Paraburkholderia fungorum: one gene and its partner. The protein of the gene in region 1 interacts with the protein of each later gene in a pairwise test. Links are inferred from orthologs where the notes say so. Each region holds a gene or a part of one and is shown in the gene's direction. Other genes may lie near its edges. The genes, in order: clpB and BLS41_RS12065.

Region 1 (3,493 bases):
CGTACGGAATTTCCAAGAATCATCTGATGAAAGTCGTGCAGCAACTCGGCGAACGCGGTTGGGTCGAGACGGTGCGCGGCCGCAATGGCGGCCTCCGTATTGCGGAGCGAACCCGCCTGCTGACCGTAGGCGAGGTCGTCCGTGCGACGGAAAGCGACTTCGCGGTGGTCGCGTGTCTGCCCGATCAGCAGGGGGTGCAGCGCTCCTCCTGTGTAATCACGTCGCAGTGCCGGCTACGCGGCGCGCTTCAGGCCGCGAGCAATGCGTTCCTCGCCGAACTCGACCGCTACACGATCGACCAGGTCGCGCAGCCGCAGGCACCGCTGGCCGCGCTGCTCGGCTTGAGCAGCGTCATCCCCATCGTGCCGCTCGCGCCGGTCGCGGGTAGCCCCGCACCGGCTCCCTGATCCGGGGCAGGTGGTTCCTTCGCGTCAAATGTTAAATAGTTGCCTTTGAGCGCAAAAAAGCGCTTGAAACCTGAAGAAAACGCCTCAATTTGGTGGTAATCGAAAATTGGAGGTCTCTTGATGAGAATCGACAAGCTCACCACTAAGTTCCAGGAAGCGCTCTCGGATGCGCAGAGTCTGGCCGTCGGCCATGACAATCAATATATCGAACCGGTTCACGTGTTGTCGGCGCTGGTCGCCCAGCAGGATGGCTCGGCTCGCTCGCTGCTCTCGCGTGCCGGCGTGCACGTGCAGGCGCTGCAAACCGCGCTGAACGACGCGATGACGCGTCTGCCGCAAGTTCAGGGCACGGACGGCAATGTCCAGATCGGCCGCGAATTGACCGGCCTGCTGAACCAGGCGGACAAGGAAGCGCAAAAGCTCAACGACACGTTCATCGCAAGCGAAATGTTCCTGCTCGCGGTCGCGGACGACAAAGGCGAAGCCGGCCGCGTCGCGCGCCAGCACGGCTTGTCGCGGAAGTCGCTCGAAAGCGCGATTGCGGCGGTGCGCGGCGGCTCGCAGGTACATAGCCAGGACGCCGAAAGCCAGCGCGAAGCGCTGAAGAAGTACACGGTGGACCTGACCGAGCGGGCGCGGGCCGGCAAGCTCGACCCGGTGATCGGCCGCGACGACGAAATCCGTCGCTCGATCCAGATCCTGCAACGCCGTACCAAGAACAATCCGGTGCTGATCGGCGAACCGGGCGTGGGTAAGACCGCGATCGTCGAAGGACTGGCGCAACGGATCGTCAACGGTGAAGTGCCAGAAACGCTGAAGGGCAAGCGCGTATTGTCGCTCGACATGGCCGCGCTGCTGGCCGGCGCGAAATATCGCGGCGAGTTCGAAGAACGGCTGAAGGCCGTGCTCAGCGACATCGCCAAGGACGAAGGTCAAACCATCGTCTTCATCGACGAAATTCATACGATGGTCGGTGCAGGCAAGGCCGAAGGCGCGATGGACGCGGGCAACATGCTGAAGCCGGCGCTTTCGCGCGGCGAGCTGCATTGCGTCGGCGCGACCACGCTCGACGAGTACCGCAAGTACATCGAGAAGGATGCGGCGCTCGAACGCCGGTTCCAGAAGGTGCTGGTCGACGAGCCGTCGGTGGAAGCGACCATCGCGATCCTGCGCGGCTTGCAGGAAAAGTACGAACTGCATCACGGCGTGGACATCACGGACCCGGCGATCGTCGCGGCGGCGGAACTGTCGCATCGCTACATCACCGACCGTTTCCTGCCGGACAAGGCAATCGATCTGATCGACGAAGCCGCGTCGAAGATCAAGATGGAAATCGACTCGAAGCCTGAAGAGATGGACCGGCTCGACCGTCGTCTGATCCAGTTGAAGATCGAGCGCGAAGCCGTCAAGAAGGAAAAAGACGAAGCGTCGCAAAAACGTCTGCAACTGATCGAAGAAGAAATCGAGCGTCTGAATCGCGAATATTCGGACCTCGAAGAAATCTGGACCGCGGAAAAGGCGGCAGTGCAGGGCAGCGCGCAACTGAAGGAAGACATCGAGAAAACGCGCGCGGAAATCACGCGTTTGCAGCGTGAGGGCAAACTCGAAAAGGTTGCGGAGTTGCAGTACGGCAAATTGCCGGAACTGGAAGCGCAGTTGAAGGCGGTGACCCAGGCCGAGGCTGTCGAGCAGACCAATCCGCAGCGTCCGCGTCTGTTGCGCACGCGGGTCGGCGCGGAGGAAATCGCGGAAGTCGTGTCGCGTTCCACTGGTATTCCTGTCTCGCGGATGATGCAGGGCGAGCGCGAAAAGCTGTTGCAGATCGAAGAAAAACTGCACAACCGCGTGGTCGGTCAGGACGAGGCGATCAGCGCCGTGGCCGATGCGATCCGCCGCTCGCGTGCGGGTCTGTCGGATCCGAATCGTCCGTATGGTTCGTTCCTGTTCCTCGGGCCAACCGGGGTGGGCAAGACCGAGCTGTGCAAGGCGCTGGCGTCGTTCCTGTTCGATTCGGAGGATCACCTGATCCGCATCGACATGAGCGAGTTCATGGAGAAGCACAGCGTCGCGCGCCTGATCGGTGCGCCGCCGGGATACGTCGGCTATGAAGAGGGCGGTTACCTGACCGAAGCCGTGCGCCGCAAGCCGTATAGCGTGATCCTGCTCGACGAAATCGAGAAGGCGCATCCGGACGTGTTCAACGTGCTGCTGCAGGTGCTCGACGACGGCCGCATGACCGATGGCCAGGGCCGTACGGTGGACTTCAAGAACACGGTCATCGTGATGACGTCGAACCTCGGTTCGCAGGTGATCCAGGCGATGGTCGGCGAGCCGCAGGAAGCGGTCAAGGACGCGGTCTGGGAAGAAGTAAAGCTGCATTTCCGGCCCGAGTTCCTGAACCGGATCGACGACGTTGTGGTGTTCCATGCGCTTGACCGCTCGAACATCCAGTCGATCGCGCGGATCCAGTTGGAGCGTCTGCACGAACGGCTCGCGAAGCTCGACATGCAGCTGCTGGTGTCGGACGAGGCGTTGGAGCACATCGGCAAGGTCGGCTACGATCCGCTGTTCGGCGCGCGGCCATTGAAGCGCGCAATCCAGCAGGAGATCGAGAATCCGGTCGCCAAGCTGATTCTGGCCGGCAAGTTCGGTCCGAAAGATGTGATCCCGGTCGAAGTCGACGAGGGCAAACTGGTGTTCGAACGCGTCGTGCATTAAGCGCGGCCCATGCGTGGAGCGGTGTTTGATCGAGCCGCTCCACGCATGTCAAAAAGCGGCAACGAAGGTAACTTCGTTGCCGCTTTTTTTTCGCCAATGCGCTGTGTGCTCTACCGCTTGTCACATCAGGCGGCAAGCGGAGTAAGACGCCTGCTTATCAGGCGTTGTTTTTATTGCCAAACAGCGCCGACAACCCGCCGAGCGCGCCCAGCACGGTCGTCGCGTTCAGCTTGCCTTCAGCCGGCACTTCGCCTTCGGGCGTCGCCGCGTTGACCACGTGCGGCAGGATTTGCGACAGCAGGCCCGTGACCTGATCCGGCTCTACGCCGGCCTTCGCCGCGAGGTTCGTGACGGTGTCGGAGCCGAGC
Region 2 (3,093 bases), 860 kb from region 1 along the record:
TTATCGTGCGGCGTACGCGCTCGAAATCGCGCATTTCTTCGATGCGGTCACGCACGGCAAGCCGGTTCGCACCACCGTCGCCGACGGTTTGAAGGCGCTCGAACTCGCCGACGCGGCGACCCGTTCGTGGCGCGAAGGCCGCGCGGTCAAACTCGGCGAGGCATTGTGATGACGGCGGCTCCAGCTTCCGGGAAGGTGCGTGTCGGCGTGGTCGGGCTTGGGCGGCTCGGTAAGCGGCACGCGGAAAATCTCGCGTTTCGCGTGCCGGGCGCATCGCTGGTGGCAGCGTGCAGCCCGGTCGAAGAAGAGCGCGCATGGGCGCGTGAAGCGTTGCCCGCGCCGCGGCTTTACGAGAATTACGCGGACCTGCTCGCCGATTCCGAGGTGGACGCCGTGTGGCTCGTCACGCCGTCGTCGCTGCACGCGCAGCAGATTGTCGACGCGTTGCGCGCGGGCAAGCATGTGTTCTGCGAGAAGCCGTTGTCACTCGATCTGGCCGAATGCGAGCGCGTGCTGGCCGAGGCCGAGCGCTATCCGCATCTGCAGGCGACCATCGGCTTCATGCGGCGCTTCGATCCGAGCTACAAGGACGCGTTCGACAAGATCGAGGCGGGCAAAATCGGCCGGCCGTTCCTTGTGCGCTCGCAGACCACCGACAAGAACGACACCGAAGGTTTCTTCGTGCGCTTCGCGGGCACGTCGGGCGGGATTTTTCTCGATTGCACGGTGCACGATATCGACGTCGCGCGCTGGCTGCTCGGCAAGCCGCGCGCCAAACGCGTGTTTGCGGCGGGCGCGATCGCGTTGCACGAGGGCTTGCGCGAATCCGGCGATGTCGACAACGGCGTGGCGATCTGCGAATTCGAAGACGGCAAGCTGGCGATGTTCTACGCGTCCCGCACGCAGGCGCACGGCAACGACACACACAGCGAGGTGATCGGCACAGCGGGGGCGCTGGCAATCGGCCACAATCCGCGAGCGAATCGCGTTGAGATATACGACGCGAACGGTATCCGCAACGAATGTACGCCGAATTTTTTCGACCGGTTCGAAGAGGCGTTTCTGCACGAGGCGCGGGCGTTCGTGGCGGCGGTGCAGGGCGGGCCGGGTGCGGCCGGATCAGGGGCTGGGTCCGGCGTGCAGGCAGGCGCGACGCTCGCCGACGCGCTCGAAGCGACGCGCATCGGCATGGCGTTGCGGCAGTCGCTGCAAACCGGCGAGGCGGTGACGCTGTAGCGGCGCTGACGCAGCATAAACGCCGACATCACAGCGTCACGACGGGCGGCTAAACGGCGGCTGCGGTAGAATTTGGCCTCTATCCGGCGTCGCTGACGACGCCTCGTCCCGAAGGTCATCGTCGATGCAAATTCAGATTCACAAAGAAGTCGATGCGCGCGGGCTGATGTGCCCGCTGCCCATTTTGCGCGCCAAGAAGGCGCTCGCCGACATGGAAAGCGGCCAGATTCTCAAGGTGCTGGCCACCGACCCCGGCTCACAGCGCGATTTCGCGGCGTTTGCGAAGCAAACCGGCAATGAAATCGTCGAAAGCTCGGCGCAAGACAAGGTTTTCACGTTTCTGATGAAGCGGCGCTAGGCGCGTGTGGGGGAGCATTGTCCCGGAGCACGGGCCGAATGTTACGTAACCGGCCGCGCGCCGGGACACTCTCCGGGTTCCGCCCGGTTTAGTGTCGGGTCGGATGTGTAAGCCGCCCGCACGTCGCGCTAAAAGAAAAATCGCTGTGCCCGCAGATGCGGGTCACAGCGATTTTTTATTTCAGCCCCACGTTAATCGAGGGCTGCAACGAGAGGCGCTTCAGCCTTCCAGCACCGGCGAGCGGGTGCGCAGATATTCTTCGAAATCGGCGGCCACTTCGGGGTGACGCAGAGCGAACTCGACCGTCGCCTTCAGATATCCGAGCTTGCTGCCGCAGTCGAAACGCGTGCCGTGGTACTTGTACGCGAGAACCTGTTCGTCGGCGAGCAGCGACTGGATTGCGTCAGTCAGTTGCAATTCGCCGCCTGCGCCCGGCTTGATCGAACGGATGTGGTCGAAAATGCGCGGCTTGAGCACATAGCGGCCTACCACGCCGAGGTTCGACGGCGCCACGTTCGGCTCCGGCTTTTCGACGATGCCCGACATCTTGATGATCGAATCTTCCCACTCCTTGCCGTCGACGATCCCGTACGACTTGGTTTCGGAGTGCGGGATTTCTTCGACGCCGATCACCGAGCTGTGATAGTGGTCGAACACCTCGATCATCTGCGTCATGACGGGCGGTTTGCCGTACAGCAAGTCGTCCGCGAGGATCACGGCGAACGGGTTGTCGCCCACCAGCTTTTCCGCGCACAGCACCGCGTGGCCGAGGCCCAGCGCTTCCGGCTGACGCACGTAGAAGCAGTCGACGTGGCTGGGCTTGATGCTGCGCACCAGCTCCAGCAACTTGTCTTTGCCACGCGCTTCCAGCTCGTGCTCGATCTCATACGATTTGTCGAAGTGGTCTTCGATCGCGCGCTTGCTGCGGCCCGTGACGAAGATCATTTCGGTGATGCCAGCTGCCATGGCCTCTTCCACCGCGTATTGAATCAGCGGCTTGTCGACGATCGGCAGCATCTCTTTCGGGCTTGCCTTCGTGGCAGGGAGGAATCGGGTGCCAAGACCTGCGACCGGAAAAACCGCTTTTGTAACTTTTAGCATGTGATTACCCTGAGTCCTCTGGATTAGCTTTCAGTCCTGCTCGCCCGGTAAAACGGGCGAGCACGTAGCGTTGGTCAGACCGGCAAGCGCGCAAGCTGCGCCTTCAGTTTGCCTACTGTCGCCTCGAATTCGGCCAGCCTTTTCTGTTCCTGCTCAACGACTGCCGGCGGCGCCTTTGCAACGAAACTTTCATTTTGCAATTTGGCATTGCATTTGGTGATCTCATTACTCAACCGCGTAATTTCCTTCGACAACCGCTCGCGCTCGACGGCAACGTCGATTTCCACCTTCAGCACGAGCTTGTCATTCCCAACGATAGCAATTGGCGCGCCATCTGCCTGCGCGTCAAGCGTTGCCTCGTCGGCAATGATCTGCACCTCGGACAAACGGGCCAGCGC

The links.
Region 2: the proteins of clpB (region 1) and BLS41_RS12065 interact in binary tests that used the Escherichia coli proteins (3 or more experiments, as listed by UniProt). The link is inferred for Paraburkholderia fungorum from one-to-one orthologs.

The regions. Positions count from the first base shown.
Region 1 is NZ_FNKP01000001.1:1,888,754-1,892,246, forward strand. Bases 149-3,326 are described here. They hold clpB (ATP-dependent chaperone ClpB), read left to right. Parts: upstream 149-527; coding sequence 528-3,125; downstream 3,126-3,326. Other genes in these bases: BLS41_RS08365 (Rrf2 family transcriptional regulator), read left to right, coding at 149-407; BLS41_RS08375 (YidB family protein), read right to left, coding at 3,283-3,326. Outside these bases: more of BLS41_RS08365, read left to right, coding at 1-148; more of BLS41_RS08375, read right to left, coding at 3,327-3,493. UniProt on the Escherichia coli protein: Part of a stress-induced multi-chaperone system, it is involved in the recovery of the cell from heat-induced damage, in cooperation with DnaK, DnaJ and GrpE. Acts before DnaK, in the processing of protein aggregates.
Region 2 is NZ_FNKP01000001.1:2,751,145-2,754,237, reverse strand. Bases 203-2,980 are described here. They hold BLS41_RS12065 (sulfurtransferase TusA family protein), read left to right. Parts: upstream 203-1,366; coding sequence 1,367-1,594; downstream 1,595-2,980. Other genes in these bases: BLS41_RS12055 (valine--tRNA ligase), read right to left, coding at 2,770-2,980; galU (UTP--glucose-1-phosphate uridylyltransferase GalU), read right to left, coding at 1,814-2,695; BLS41_RS12070 (Gfo/Idh/MocA family oxidoreductase), read left to right, coding at 203-1,236. Also shown: iolG (inositol 2-dehydrogenase), read left to right, coding at 1-169; more of BLS41_RS12070, read left to right, coding at 169-202; more of BLS41_RS12055, read right to left, coding at 2,981-3,093. UniProt on the Escherichia coli protein: Involved in thiosulfate metabolism.